2 regions of the Bacillus sp. 37MA genome follow, and region 1 is predicted to be linked to the other one. Evidence: predicted binding sites of a transcription regulator. Region 1 holds the regulator's gene; the other holds the start of a gene.
The links. The regulator LexA, encoded in region 1, represses DNA repair genes until DNA is damaged. The targets are predictions, from matches to a motif close to CGAACATATGTTCG.

Region 1 (8,045 bases):
GCCTGAAGTTCCTACACCGACAGAACCGCCTGTTGAAGAACCGCCATCCGAAGAACCTGTTTGCAGAACCGCTGCCATTACAAACCGAACAAACACCAACAGAAAGCGGCATTTAACACGGCATCTTTTTTCGATCTCTTTTGCAAAAAGGAACAGAGCAAAAGTATGCTCATAAAAAAAGGCATTTAAAACAGATTTCATTTTAAATGCCTTTTTTATTTGTTTTTTAAGTATTGCTCGATTCTATTCATCGCTTCATTCAATTTTTCCATCGAATAAGCAAAGGAGATACGCAGTCGATCCGCTCCTCCTTTTGTAAAAACGGTACTGGGCAGAAGACCTACTTTTGCTTGCTCCAACAGTTCCATGCTGAATGCATACGAATCATGATGAAATCTTTTTATACTTGGAAACGCATAAAATGTTCCATCAGGCACAATTGTATCTAATCCCAAGGCATTTAATCGTTTACACAAGTAATCTCTCCGTTTTTGATATTCGAGTTTCATTTGTTCCACTTCTTTTTCTCCGTGATTGAAGGCATAGGCAGCAGCTTCTTGTGAGATAGAAGAGATACTTGTATTGAGGCATTCATGAACTTTAAACAGTTCATTGGTGATATAGGAAGGCGCAAACGTACATCCGATTCTCCATCCCGTCATCGCATGAGACTTGGACACGCCATTAATAACAATCACTTTTTCTCTTATAGAAGGAAATGATGCGATGGATTGATGAGGTTGATCAAAAACCAATTCACTGTACAATTCGTCTGAAATGACGAAAACATTATGTTTTTCGATGACTTTCGCCAAATCCATTAACTCATCTTTTGTTAGGATAGCGCCTGTTGGATTAGAGGGGAACGTTAGAATGATTGCTTTTGTTTTAGGTGTAATGGCTTGCTCCAGTTGTTCTTTTGTTAACTTAAAACGGGTGCCGCTAACATCAATAGGCACGAGTACACCGCCGCACAACTTTATAACGGGCTCATACCCTGGATAAGCGGGTGTTGCAAGGATAACTTCATCACCTGGTGACAAAAGGGTCTTCAACGTAAGAAACACGGCTTCCGTTGTCCCATTCGTGACAATAATTTCAGTGTCGGGGTTATACGATAAATGATATCTCCTTTCCATAAATGATGACACTGCTTTTCGCAGTGCGGGTTCCCCCGCCGTTGGTGCATAAAACGTACGATTGTTGTCTATGGCAGTCTTCCCTGCTTCTTTTATCAGAAAGGGTGTTTGAAAGTCAGGTTCGCCTATTGTTAATGCCACGACACCATCGTATGTTTTAATTATTTCAGACATTTTTATGATCCCAGAAATTTCGAGTGACTGCACATCTTTATTGAATAAATTTTTCATAAAATCTACTCACTCCCTTCCAAATTATTGTGTATTTTAAGTGAAGGAAAAATAAGCCCTTTGAATGAAAAAGAATATTAAACATAAACAAATCTTGTTTTGTTCATTTTTATCTCCGCAAAATGACTACATGGGTTTCACTTGTGTTTTGTTTGGATAAATTCGATATTGGCACCATTCCGCCACTCTTTCCACCTCCCTCAAAAAGCATTTTTGTTTATTCTTATGTAAAAAAAGCAGCTAGAAGAATCAATGATTTCTTCTAGCTGCTCTTCATAATGCAACATAATAAAAACCACCTTTTCTGATTAATCTTTCAACAAGAAAAGGTGGTTATCGTTATTTACAAGGAAAATAAACCGAATAAATGCAACAACAGTGAAGAAAGATTAACCTTTCAACATTCTGTTTAAATGAATAAGCAGATAAAAATCGTTCTATCCCTTATACAACAAGGATTTATTTATCTTGTTGTTTATTCATTTGCGCCATCATTTGATTGATTTTCTTTTGTGATGGTTTTTGTCCCATTTGCATCATCATCATTCGCAGCATTTGCTCGTTAATTGGTGGATTTTTCTTCAAATAATCCATCATGTAACGGCGTGCGATGAAAAAACCGATGGCAACGCCGGCAGCGAGTGCCAGTATAGCCGTAAGCACATACCAAAACATAAACGTGTTCCTCCTTCAAGTTGTCTATTCAAAGTGTACTAAACCATTGATGATTATACAATAAGGGCAGGTAAATTTTTGTTGATTGTTGCCGAAAAAAAAGTCCGGAACAAAGGTCCCGGACTTTTCAATTCTTATTTTTCTAGAAGAGCTTTTACTCGTGCCACAATATTTTCAGCTGTAAAGCCATATTCTTTCATTACAGTTTCACCTGGAGCAGAAGCACCAAACTGATCGATCGCCAGTACGTCGCCTTCTTCTCCTGTGTAACGGTGCCAGCCATATGAAGAGCCCATCTCGATACCAAGACGTTTCTTCACTGACTTCGGAATAACGGACTCTTTGTATGCTGCATCCTGTTGTTCAAAACGGTCAAATGATGGCATGCTGACCACATTTGCATGAATGCCTTCGCTAAGAAGTGCTTCTTGTGCTTCAACGGCGATGCCAACTTCAGAACCGCTCGCAAGAAGAAGAACATCTGGTGTTTTTTCTGCTTTCACAACTGTGTAAGCACCTTTTTCAACACCTGTATGCGACTGCTCTTCTGACGATGGCAGAACCGGCAAGTCTTGACGTGTCAAGATGAGCGCTGTCGGCGTTGATTTACTTGTCAGCGCTTGTTTCCATGCAGCTGCTGTTTCGTTTCCATCAGCTGGACGAATCACAGACAAGTTCGGCATTGCGCGTAATGAAGACAATTGTTCAATCGGCTCATGTGTCGGACCATCTTCTCCTACCGCAATACTGTCATGTGTGAATACATATGTGACAGGAAGACCCATCAACGCTGCTAATCGAATCGCTGGACGAAGGTAGTCAGAGAACACGAAGAATGTCCCGCCAAATACTTGAAGACCGCCATGTAGGGCCATACCGTTCATCGCCGCACCCATTGCGAATTCGCGTACACCAAACCAGATGTTGCGTCCTTCATACTGTCCTGGCATGAAATCGCCAACGTTTTTGATTGTTGTTTTGTTTGAACCAGCAAGGTCAGCAGATCCACCGATAAGTGTCGGTACGTTTTTCGCGATTGCATTTAATGCATCACCTGACGTTGCACGCGATGCAGAAGCTGTTCCTTCTTTATAAACAGGCAGATCAGCATCCCATCCGTCAGGAAGTTCACCGCTAATCGCTTTTTCAAGCTGTGCCGCCAATTCAGGGTAGTTTTCTTTGTATGATGCAAATGATTTTTCCCATTCAGCTTGCGCCTGCGCACCACGACCAACAGCGGCTTCTTCAAAACGGTTGTATACTTCGTCCGGCACGTGGAAATCTTGATCAAATGTCCACTTGTAATAATCTTTTGTTAACTTCATTTCGTCTGCGCCTAGTGGAGCACCATGTGATTCAGATTTACCCGATTTGTTTGGAGAACCATAGCCAATCACTGTTTTTACTTCGATGATTGTTGGACGGTTGTCTTCTTTTTTCGCAGATTCAAGCGCGTTTGTCACAGCTTCAAGATCGTTACCATCTTCTACACGGATATAATTCCATCCGTATGCTGTAAAGCGGCCTTCTACACTTTCAGAGAATGATTTGTCCAGATCTCCATCAAGTGAAATGTCATTTGAATCATAAAGAAGAACGAGACGATTTAATTTCAAATGTGCTGCAAGCGACGCTGCTTCTGATGCAACACCTTCCATTAAATCACCATCACCGCAAAGTGCGTATGTATGGTGACCAATGACTTCGTGTCCATCTTTGTTATAAACAGATGCAAGATGACGCTCTGCCATTGCCATACCGACAGCCATCGCAATCCCTTGGCCAAGCGGACCTGTTGTTGCTTCAACGCCGTCTGTATGTTTATATTCCGGATGACCCGGTGTTTTACTTCCCCACTGACGGAAATTTTTAAGCTCGTCAAGTGGCAAATTATAGCCAGCAAGGTGAAGCAAGCTATATAAAAGCATGGAACCGTGACCTGCAGACAATACGAATCGATCCCGGTTAAACCATTGTGGATTTTTCGGATTGTGGTTCATCACTTTCGTCCAGAGTGCATACGCCATCGGAGCAGCACCCATCGGCAAACCCGGATGGCCGGAATTCGCTTTTTCAATTGCATCAATAGATAGTGTACGGATTGTTGTGACCGCTAGTTGGTCTGTTTTATCAAACATGTGATCCATCCTTTCAAAAGGTGATTTACTCCTCTATATTAAATGTCTTTTGAAGAATACACAACAATAAAGCAGAACAATGTGAAAAAAAAGAGAAAATCATCAGATTTTATCTTTTTTTAACATTCCTTAATTTAACTTTTTTCTTTTTTGAATGTCCCGCACCTTTTTCGGCGTCACTTCATCGCCTGTCGGATCAAAAATGCGGACAGATTCGACTGTCTGACGCATTGATGAGCGGAATGTTGTTAAATATTCTTTACGAAGCGCGGATTGCTCTTTTAATTCGGCATCCGTCAAAGACGTTTCTTTCGCTTTTTTCGCTAGTTCATTTATGCGTGCAATCTTTTCAGATGATAACAATGGGATCATGCTCCTTTCTATTTATGCCGTTATCGTACACAACAGAACGAACCATGACAAGAAAAAAGCTTCCTAGTTGATTAATTCACTTTCTTTATATTCTATGTAACGCCGGTGAACCGTCGCGCGCGAAATATTGTACCCGAATCCGCGCAATGTTGCGGCGATTTCCTCGTATGTTAAGCCATTTTCACGAAGCCGAACAATCTCTGTCACCGGGATTTCTTTCCGACTGCGCCCTTGATCATTGCCACGATTTTTTAAATTCTTTTCAGGCCGATATCCTTTGGCCACCGCCCGTTTCATCCCCCGTTTAATCTTCAAATTATGAATTTTCCGTTGGTATTCTTCTACTATGCTGACAATCTGCAAAATCATTGAATCCGAATCAGACATGTGCAGTTCACCGTCATCTGCAATGCTATAAACCACTACACCTTCTTTAAATAAACAATGGATAAGCGCAATTTTAGCATTGCCGCGTCCAATTCTCGTTTCATCTTGAATTAACACGGCATCAATATCATCACTTTTTACTAGATCGAGCAGCTCGAGCATACCTGGCCGGTCGAGATCATATCCACTCGCCTGGTCTTTAATAACCGCTGCCGTTTGAAATCCTTTTGCTTTTGCTAGTGCTTTTAGTTCTTCTTCCTGCCTCTCAAGCGATGTTACCTGCTCTTCCTTTTCTGTACTCACTCGGCAATATAAAACCGCTTTTTTCATCTATCATCAGTCTCCATCCGCCAGTTGCAGCCCACCGTCGCTTTTTACAGACGGCACCGGAATGATAAGCTGTTCGCCTGGCAAAATTTTCGTTGTGATCAAACCATTTTCGTCCTGTACCCATTTAATGAATTCTATCTCATCCATGTCATGAAGTGTTTTGTACTCTTCTGCCAAACTCCAGAGCGAATCTCCTTTTTCCACTTTTATTTCAGAATAGGATGGGGCCTCTACTCCGTTAAAAGTAAAATAGAAGGCTGCTAATATAATCATCACGGCTAATGTTAACATAAATGCATAATTTTTGGCTTTTCCCAATAAGAACACCCTTTCCTCGAATACTCGTTCGTTACATATTCTCATAATAAAACGAACGCTCGTTTCAGTCAAGAAGAATTCCGAACCTACGTTTGTCATTTTCCAGAACACATGTTATACTGTAGGCAAACACAAAATAAGAGAGGTGTAGGTAATGACAAAACTATCAAAACGTCAGCAAGACATTCTTGATTTCATTAAGGATGAAGTACGAAGAAAAGGGTATCCACCTTCCGTTCGTGAAATTGGTGAAGCGGTTGGACTCGCTTCAAGCTCAACTGTTCATGGACATCTGGCAAGACTTGAAAGCAAAAACTATATTCGCCGCGATCCAACAAAACCGCGTGCGATTGAAATTTTAGACACGGATAGTTCTGTACCAAAACAGCACCCCGTTAACGTACCAGTCATTGGCAAAGTGACTGCCGGCATACCAATTACAGCCATTGAAAACATTGAAGAGTATTTTCCGCTTCCTGAACGACTCGCTCCACCAGATGAGAACGTATTTATGCTTGAAATCGTCGGCGAAAGCATGAAAGAAGCTGGCATTTTAAATGGTGACTACGTTGTTGTCAAACAGCAGCAAACAGCGAAAAACGGTGATATTGTTGTTGCTATGACAGAGGATGATGAAGCAACGGTTAAACGTTTCTTTAAAGAAGCGGATCATATCCGTCTTCAGCCTGAAAACGCATCCATGGAGCCAATTTTGCTTCCAACGGTCACCATTTTAGGAATCGTCACCGGCGTGTATCGAGAAGTTATTTAAAATGACTGCCCGTCCGTATACTCCACGTTATGATGGATCAACCTGGCGTATGACAATACAAAAAATCCCCTCGGTCTCAGGGGATTTTTCAAAACAAATAAAAAACACCCTGTCAGAAGACAGAGTGTTTTCTCGAAATTTGCGGCGTCCAGACCATGCTCCACAACATGTTCCTAAAAGGAATGTCCGTCCGTCTTACGCAAATGAGCTCATCGCATACATAAATATATAAAATTTTTCACTCATTGTCAACATAATTCGTCATAGTATGAAAGGAACGATTTATTACGGTTCGATTAATTTCCTGCCCCTCTATACTTTGTGACACCGATATTCCACATAACGACAGAGATCATAAAGAACATGATACCTGCCACGGGTGTCATAAACGCGTACACATACCAGTCTTTCCGACCTAAAAAGTAGGCTGCTGGATAGACGCCGACAAATGCAAATGGCAAAATCCATGTAAGCACAAATCGGATGACATGATTGTAAATATCAACCGGATAACGACCGTAGTTGCCAATATTGTATATCATCGGCATGATGCTTGTCGGGCTGTCGGACCAAAAACTAATGCTCGCAATGAGGACAAAAATCGCTGAATATACAAGCGTGCCGCCTAATACCATGGCGACAAAGATAAACGGATCGTACCATGAAAAGCTTAACTCTAACCTGCTTCCTGCATAGAACATGACACCTATCCCGGTGATCACGCCAAAGAGCGATTCAAGTTCCATCCGCTCAAGTACAATTTGAAAAAGACTATGAATCGGCCGCGTTAAAATGCGGTCCATTTCTCCTTTTACGATATACCGTTCATTGAAATCCCAAATGTTAAAAAATGCTCCAAAGATCGCAAATGGCACGAGAAAAAAGCCATAAATAAAAATAATTTCATCCCGCGACCAGCCGCTAATAAAAGATGTATGATTAAAAACGAGTAAAATAAAAATGAAATTAACCGCTTGAGATAACAGGTCCGACACAATTTCAATGACGGTATCAACACGGTATGTAAACCTCGTCTTCAAATACTGGGCGGCATATTGAAAAAAGATCGCTGCATATTTCATCTCTTATCCCCCCTGAACGACTAATTGCTTTCTCGCAGTGAGCCATAGTACTTGAATTGGCACAGTCAAAATTAACACCCATACAAATTGAAATAATAGCGCATTCACGGCCGCTGATCCGCTCAAACTTTCCGTGAAAATCATGCTCGGAACATAACTGATTCCTTGAAACGGCAGAAAATCCATTATCCGCTGCGCCCATCCGGGGAAAAAACTAATCGGCAGCAATAATCCTGAAAAGAGATCAATAATGACACGTTTTGCCCGAATCAAACCTGCATTATTAAAAAAGAAAAACGTCAAAATTCCTGTTAACAAGTTAATTTGCATATTGATTAAAAAGCTGAATACTAGTGCCAGCACAAATAAAAGCCACACAATCGGATCAGCTGAAAATGTGATCGGAAATATAAGCGCAACAATGATCATGCCGGGAATCGAGAAAAACGATAATCGGAAAATACCTTCCCCGAATCCTTGCATCGTTTTCATAAGTAAGTAGTTGTAAGGACGGATCAATTCAACCGCAACTTTGCCTTCTTTAATTTCCTGCGCGATTTCCCGATCAATATTATTGAAATAAAAGGCCCTTGCCATCCAC
Region 2 (8,045 bases), on a different contig from region 1:
TTCAAAAAAATAGGGTATAATAAGAATAACAACACATAAATTAAAAAAAGACCGCTCCGATTTACGAGATCGAAACGGTCATCAATAGCAGGTTCCCATATGGGCAATCAGCAATTAAGGGAATAATCCACTAGAGCGTCGAACTCAAGGGTGGATTATTTTTTTTGGTTAAATGACAATATCGCGACAATAAGGCTTGCAAACGTTACGGCAAACATCAATGACTCGAATGTAGTCAACAGCACCACCCCCTTTCATTTGGGGATGAGCTGACCACCCTTGAGAAAACCTATGCTATTATTCTTTAATTATATCACAAATTATACATTTACACAATTACACAATATATAAATATATAAATAAATTATCAAATTCGAATACAAAAAATCAGAAGGAAAATTCGACGAAACAATAATACAATTACACATTACTACTTGTGTAATATTAGTTGAATAACATATAAAAACATCCTGCATTCAGAATAATACAGGATTTTGAACAATCTTTTTTCATATACGCAAGCTTTATTTTAAATCCAAACAAGCGGTTTTTTATCATATCAACTTAGTTTATTCGAATTTATTAAATTATCCCTTATGTCCTCCTATATGATTTGCTCTGCTTAAATACGTTCCACCTTTCATGAGATTATATGCTTTGAAAATGGCATCTTTCCCATAACGACTCCTCAACTCATCCATCACCGTATCAATCGCATGGCTTTTTTCCATCACATCTGCCGTTGTAAATAAATCAAGTTGTTCATATTCAAATTTGCGCAGTTTACCGCATGAAACATATATTTGTCGTACAGGCTGTCCCTGCCAGTGCTGTCGAAAGATCTGGATGAAATGCCTGGTTAACTCCATCGTATGGTTTGTATTCTTCGGCAGCTGCATCTGTTTATTGAATCCTCGTTCCTCAATATCACGTGAATAGGATACGGTCAGCGCAATCTTTGCAGCAGCTACACCATGTTTACGTAGCCGAGAACTAACCTCATCCACCATTTCTTTTATAACGATGGTAATTTCATTTTCTTTATAATAGTCCCTCATAAGCACTTGTCCCTTTGAGAATGACTTTTCTCCGTTTGGAAGGCTGTCCCGTTCAGATAAAATGGTGTAGTCTACGCCCCAAGAATGAAAAAATAATTGTAGACCCATAATACCAAACCGATCTTTCAGCTTATTTTTGTCTGCGTGGGCCAAATCGTAGACGCTTTCAATTCCCATCCTTTTCAGCCGTTCTTCATAGCCATAAGAAATGCCCCACATATCTGTTAGCTTTGGAATACGCCAAATCGTTTCGGGAATGTTTTCATAGCTCCAATAGGCCATCCCATTAGGTGCTTTTTTTGCTTCGTTATCAAGCGCTAATTTGGCAAGCAAGGGATTATCTCCGATTCCAATCGTTACGACCAACCTTAATTCTTTAAATATCGTTTGCTGAATTTTCCTAGCAATTTCAAACTTATCTCCATGCAATTTAGTTACAAAAGTGGTATCAATTACCATTTCATCTATCGAATAGATGTGAAGATCCTCATCGGCAACAAATCGTTTCACGATGTCCACGATCATTTTATTTACCTTCAAATACAGCCCCATTGAGGGTTCAACAATGATTAATCGAGGATCATTTCGATTGATTTCCCAGTTCCTTGAGCCTGTGGAAATACCCAATTCCTGCTTCACTCTAGGGCTTGAAGCTAAAATAACCGATCCGGGCCGTTCTTTATTTGCTACGACGATCACATACGCATGAAGCGGATGAATTCTACGGCGGACAGCTTCTATTGACGCAAAGTAAGACTTAACATCAATAAAAAGCAGATCGCGTTTAGGCAGTGTATTATAATCAATTTCCATGCTCGTCGCCCTCTTCTACAAAGCGAATAGAAACAATGTCCTTCAAACAGAACATTCCCTTTCCAATTAGTATCAGACGCCCGTTATGGCTATTCAATGACTGCACAATGCCAGTAGCTTCAATATAAGGAAGTCCAAACGTATTTACTTCGATAAAAATGGGCTTCGATTGATGATACGATTCATTCACCATTCGATTAAACTCTTCTGCCGCTTGTTCATCCAAAAAAATCGGCGTTTTTTCTGTTTCTTCCATTTTAATCATTTCCACATGTTCAGATAGTAACATGCCCTGCCATTTCAACATCTTTCGGTCATTATAGAGCATTTTGTGTCCCTCCTATGGAACAAAGGTTCTTTTTATATAGTATACAAACGTAAGTTCCTTTATTCAAGAGTATTAAGAATAAATGTTTGGTCTATATCTACTATTTTTAGTAAAACACAATTACACATAAATACAAGTAGTATTGTGTATATGTGTAATTGTGTTAATTAGATATGAATTTTGAATAACAATATCCCGCAAACCCCTATTCTGCTGTAGCTTTTGAATTAAGTTTGATAAAAAGAATGTGATAAACGTTGATTTCACGCCATATCTCAAATTTGCTTTTTGAAAAAAGATTGATTAAAATAATCGCTTCATTAATAAATTGAAGTCTGCTTTTTATAAAAAAGTTTAATCGAAATATTGTCAATAACACTGTTATATCAGTATTTTCAAAAAGTCTACCAACGTATTTCATCGCGTCTTTTTTATAACATCGTGACTTTATTTCAAAACCACATTCTTCTCCTTATTTTTTAATAATAAAAAAGATTAGCCAACTGCTTTGCAGCTGGCCGCCTTTTTTCTCTATTCTTATTCTTAATAAAGAAATATTTATTAATGAGTTTACTATGGCTAAATAGATATATCAGTTCTCTTTACAAAATTACCTTTTTCAAAGTCTTTATAAATAGGATGGTCTACTGCCTCCCACCAAAACAAAATCTTCAAATCTGAAGGTAATAGCTTTTCAATTTCCAATACTAAATTCGTACACGTTTCTAAAACAGTAGGCAAGTCTCCATACTTAGAATCAATTAATGGTAATAAGTGTGAACTGTTGTTTTCCTCAAAAGCTGAAGCATGGATGAATCTGTTTCTAGTCTTGTTTATATCTATATATTTCTTATGCAAGCTCTTAATATGAGCAATATCATCTTTATTCTGTTCTGTGCTAAATTCAGAAATTATTAATTTATCAATTATTTGGTTGTCGTCTGGCAAAGTAGACTTAATGTACCCTTGTGCCTTTTCTGATTTAAGAGGGTACTTACCTTTTTGTATATTATAAAATACATAATATAAATAAGATTCAACAAATGTGACACCTTGTATCCACGAAGAAATATATAAAGCATGTAACTCACTGTTAAGAAGTCTAACCTTCTTCGGATCTTTGTTAAAAACTTGTTCATTTATCAACGCTTCCCGTTTATCTAAAAACACTTTGTTAAAAACTTGTTCATTTATCAACGCTTCCCGTTTATCTAAAAACATATTCCATAAAGAAACTAAATCTGCATATGTAATAAAGTCCGGAAATGACGGTACAAGACCAGCTTTTAGATCAAATTCAATCCAATGATGGTAACTCATATTAGGATTAGAATTTTTTTGAATACGTGAAAATAATGATTTTAAATCCATTACATGGTCTAAATCTTCAAATTTTAATAAATAACGAGTCTCCTTTAACTTATAATCAATAGCTTTTCTCATTAATTCTATTATTGTATCTTCTGTTTTTTTGGTACTTGGATTTTTCACAAAAATATTTTTTAATGAACTTTGAACAAGTTCATCTACCCTTTGCAACTGTTCGTCAAGCAAGAAACCTTTAGGATTATTTAATATGTCTTTACAAAAATTCATATTAATTAAGAATTCCTTTTGCTTCTTTTGTTCATCTCCAATCATTAAAGATGTAACAAACATGCCTACCAAGCAATTTCTATATATTTTTCTAGGATTACGACTTAATCTTGATATAAACTTGTTACTATATAAATCCTTCAACTCTTGATAATTTATCATAACTTTCTTCCCTCATCTCTCTAAATTAACCAAAGGTTTCCAAAGTACTTTATTATATCGTAAATACGCTCAACATGAATACAAAAAAACATTAATAGTTGGCTAAAAGAATTCTTTAATCGAAAAGAAATGAAACGGTGCAACTTTTTTACAAACCGTACAACTTTCTTTAAAACGGTACATCTTTATTTCAAATCTAGATCTGCGGCATACATTTTGATGGATACGGGTTATATTTCTTGTTTAGTTTAAAATGATAAAAAGGAGAGATTCTTATAAAAAAATATAAATTTTTTGCTTCTTATTTAATATTGTTCTCTTTTTTACTATCTGCATGTCAGCAAAATGGAAAACACGAAATTAGCTGGGCAAATGAGAACTTAACGAAAGTCGCGCATCAAGATCTTCCCTCTTCAAAAGAGGACATTTCAATAAAAACAGAAAAAGAGGATTATACGGTAACGGATAAAGAACTTACTATTCGTCTTGAGAATGAGGGAGATACGGAAATAATTTATGGACTTAGATTTAGCATTCAGAAAAAGATAGAAGGAGTATGGTTTGACTATCCACTAAAGAACCCTCTTTTTACAGATGAAGGGCATTATCTAATTCCACATAAAGTAGAATCACAAACCATTTCACTTAATAACGATCTTACAGTATATGAACTCACTACTGGCGAGTATAGAATCGTAAAGACGTTTAGTGATTCTTACATTGCTGCTCCTTTTGAAATTATAGAGTGACAAGATATTTTCGCTTCCTAATAAAGATTTTTAAATAAACACAATTACACATGAATACAAGTGTAATTGTGTTTATGTGTAATCTTGATTAAAATAAAAGCTATGTTAAGGTAAAGGGGATATTATGTTTAAAGACTTTAAAAATAAGCGTTATTGGATACTTATGCCATCATTTTTAATTGTTGCACTATTACTAAATACCTTTCTTCCTAATGAATATAGGCATTATTCATTTTTAACAATTATTATATTTTGGATTGTCTATTATATTTGGAACTATTATGCAGATAAAAAGCAACAATCAAATTAATTGAATAGTTATCGTTCTGAATGAATAATTTCAAATAAACACAATTACACATAAACACAATTATACTTGTGTTTATGTGTAATAATTTTAGCGTTCTAGTGCTGTTTCACGTGTTTTAGTAGGAGATACAGCACTTAATTTCTTCAACTCATTATTCCAATCATCCCCTAATGTTGGCGGCAAAGCCGTTTCAAGAATGTCCCATTTCACAATGGAATCCAGTTTTTTTATAAACTCATGCCCCCCTTTATCATTATCAATCCCTAAAACAACTTTCTTTATTTCTAACCCTTCTTTTTTAGCTTCAATAGTTGATTGAAAAAGAGTTTTAAATTTTAGCCCATTCATGCTAGTAAGACGTGCATTATCTAAATTCCCTTTTTGAATACTCCAATAGGAGAGCATATCAATCGGACTTTCGAAAAAGTATAAAGTTTCGGGTTTCCCTATATCGACTGTAAAGCCAGAATGTTGTTTACCATTCGGCAATATCTGTTTAAATGACCCTCGTTTATTGTCCATCTTCGTTGTACCTTGCCTATCAGCACCAACGACTTCCCCTTTTCCTCCTTGTTCCCTCCATTTAAACACAATATTTTTTCGTTGGTCTTGTGCAATCAAGTCTTTATCAAACAGCCAATTGACAAGGCGTTCATCAATTTTGCGTTCATTCACTAAATAATCCCTTGCTGCTGTCTGATCCTTGACTTCATATTCCACTGGATAGACAAATGGTTCTATCTTTTTCTGTTCTCTAGGACCCTTCTCAGCACTAATCGTTGGGTAATCTCCGTTATTAATGTCTTGGACTGCTTCAACAAATGTCATTCCATAAAACATTTTCGCAAAATTAATCGCTCCATATCCTTTTTCACTCCGACTATTCCATGCATACATATTGTCTTTTATAACGAGACTGTCATGTTCTACATGACGATAATAAGCACCTTCTTTCTTAAATTGCTCCCCTTTGTCTTCGAGATATGATAGCAAATCTACATCCCTTGCTTTCATAATTTCGTCCGCAGTGACGCTTTTTTTCGCCATGCGGCATTCCCCCTTTCCTACTGTTTATTCTTTGGAAACTCCATTTTTAATTCATTTGCATCATTTAAGATGAGCATTGCTTCGAACACTTTGTCCTTTTTACCTTTAAAGCCTTTGATCACACCGGTTTTTTTGTTTTTAAGTAATTTTTTGATATTGGTTTCACTTATGGTTTTGTTCAAATATATTTTGGGAAGTGAAAAACGGCAGCCATCGGAATATCCTTCACAACCATAAAACTTGCCTTTATCAATAATGGATTTTTGGCAGCAAGGACAAGTCCCTACAGCATTAACGGTGATTGCCTTTTCAACCCGATCAGTAATCAATTCGGACGCTAATTGTTTCGGTGCTTCCTCTAATAAGTGAGTAATGAATTTTTGAATATTGCTTAAAAATTTGGTTGGGTCTCCTTCCCGTTGACCAATTTTCTTCAGGTAAATTTCCCATTTCGCCGTCATTTCAGGACTTGAGAGCAGCGTTCCTTTAACGGATTCGCATAAAATAATCCCTTTTTCCGTAATGGAAACTTGATTTTTCTTCACTTCGATATACTGTTTCTTTTTCAGTGTTTCAATCGTTTCAGCCCGCGTTGCTTCTGTCCCAATTCCTTCCGTTTCTTTCAATATCGCTTTTTCTTCTTCATCCTTAATAGCCTGTGTTCCCTTGTAACCAGCCGTCTTCATCACCTTAATCAATTCACCCTCTGTAAAAGACTTAGGTGGTGTTGTGATGCCCTCCTTAACAGAAATGGTAGACTGAATCATTTCCCCTTCATTTACTAATGGAAGAGTGCTTGCCTTCTCTTTTTCTTCTTCATCGGATGGCTCCTGAAAAAGAGCTTTCCAGCCTTTCTTTTTCTCCACTTTTCCGGTCTTCTTAAAAAGAAGCCCTTTTATGTCTATCTCAATTTTTGTTTCTTCATATTCATAATCAGGCGCAAACATTGCAGCTGTATTGGATAGGACCTCAAGGTAAATGTTCTTTTCTTTCGTTTCGAGAGCGTTTATATCTTGCTTTGTTGGCATCTTTTTCGTTGGTATCAAGGCATAATGCTCTTGGACTTTGGATGGCTCTATGTAACCTTTTCGAGCTTCTGGATAGGCCACCTCAAATCCTAGCAATGCTTGATAATGTTCAATGTTTGCCGCAAGATATTGAAATTCGGCATTCGTAATAAAGTGACAGTCTGTACGTGGATAACTCAACAACTTTTTTTCATACAAGACCTGAACAGTTTTTAGCACATCGGCAGGACTGTATTTCCAAAGGCGATTCGCCTTTTCCTGCAAACTCGAAAGGCTATGCAATTTCGGTGATTTTTGTTTTTTTAACTGCTTGTCCACCTTGCAAATCCTCCCGGAATTTTCTTTTTCAATCCCGTGATTTCTTAATAGCTCCTGCGCTTGTTCATTAGATTCAAACTTATCGCTGTATTTAGCTGTGAATGCTCCATTTTGAGCTTGAACATCGGCAAACAGCTCATAAAAGGGAACCGGTTTAAAATGGTCTATTTCTTGCTGTCGTTGATAGATCAGAAACAAAGTAGGTGTTTGCACACGCCCGACTGAAAATACTTCTCTTATCCCTTTCTTTTGTAGTAAAAGACTGTACAGGCGGGATGTATTGATTCCTACAACCCAGTCCGCTATTTGTCTCGTTTGTGCTTCATGATACAAAGGCAAATAATCATTTCCGTCTTTCAAATTATGAAAGCCCTGAATAATTTCATCAGTTTCCAAAGAATTGATCCATAACCGTTTCGTTGGTTTTTTTGCTGCACCTGCTAATGTAATAATGGACCGAGCAATATTTTCTCCTTCTCTGTCGCTATCGGTGCCCACAATTATTTCAGTTGCATCTTTTAACAATCCTTTAACGATGTTAAATTGATTCTTTTTTGAATCGCTCACTTGAAACTTAAATGTTTCCGGCATGATCGGCAGTGCGTCCAGTGCCCACCTACCCCATTCCGGTTTATA

Region 2: the regulator LexA is predicted to act here: its motif matches at 2,275-2,288, upstream of A3M5_RS23500 (YolD-like family protein).

What each region holds. Positions count from the first base shown of each region.
Region 1 is NZ_KB889752.1:1,011,659-1,019,703, reverse strand. It holds gene A3M5_RS0105690 (hypothetical protein) at 1-201, opposite strand, end outside; gene A3M5_RS0105685 (aminotransferase class I/II-fold pyridoxal phosphate-dependent enzyme) at 216-1,370, opposite strand; gene A3M5_RS0105675 (YneF family protein) at 1,830-2,045, opposite strand; gene tkt (transketolase) at 2,180-4,183, opposite strand; gene A3M5_RS0105665 (DUF896 domain-containing protein) at 4,313-4,546, opposite strand; gene A3M5_RS0105660 (YneB family resolvase-like protein) at 4,619-5,272, opposite strand; gene yneA (cell division suppressor protein YneA) at 5,279-5,590, opposite strand; gene lexA (transcriptional repressor LexA) at 5,745-6,362, shown strand; gene A3M5_RS0105645 (ABC transporter permease) at 6,659-7,444, opposite strand; gene A3M5_RS0105640 (ABC transporter permease) at 7,448-8,045, opposite strand, start outside.
Region 2 is NZ_KB889755.1:16,131-24,175, forward strand. It holds gene A3M5_RS0121590 (Y-family DNA polymerase) at 588-1,871, opposite strand; gene A3M5_RS23500 (YolD-like family protein) at 1,861-2,199, opposite strand; gene A3M5_RS0121605 (hypothetical protein) at 2,779-3,957, opposite strand; gene A3M5_RS0121610 (immunoglobulin-like domain-containing protein) at 4,269-4,706, shown strand; gene A3M5_RS0121620 (DUF3991 domain-containing protein) at 5,104-6,063, opposite strand; gene A3M5_RS0121625 (type IA DNA topoisomerase) at 6,081-8,045, opposite strand, start outside.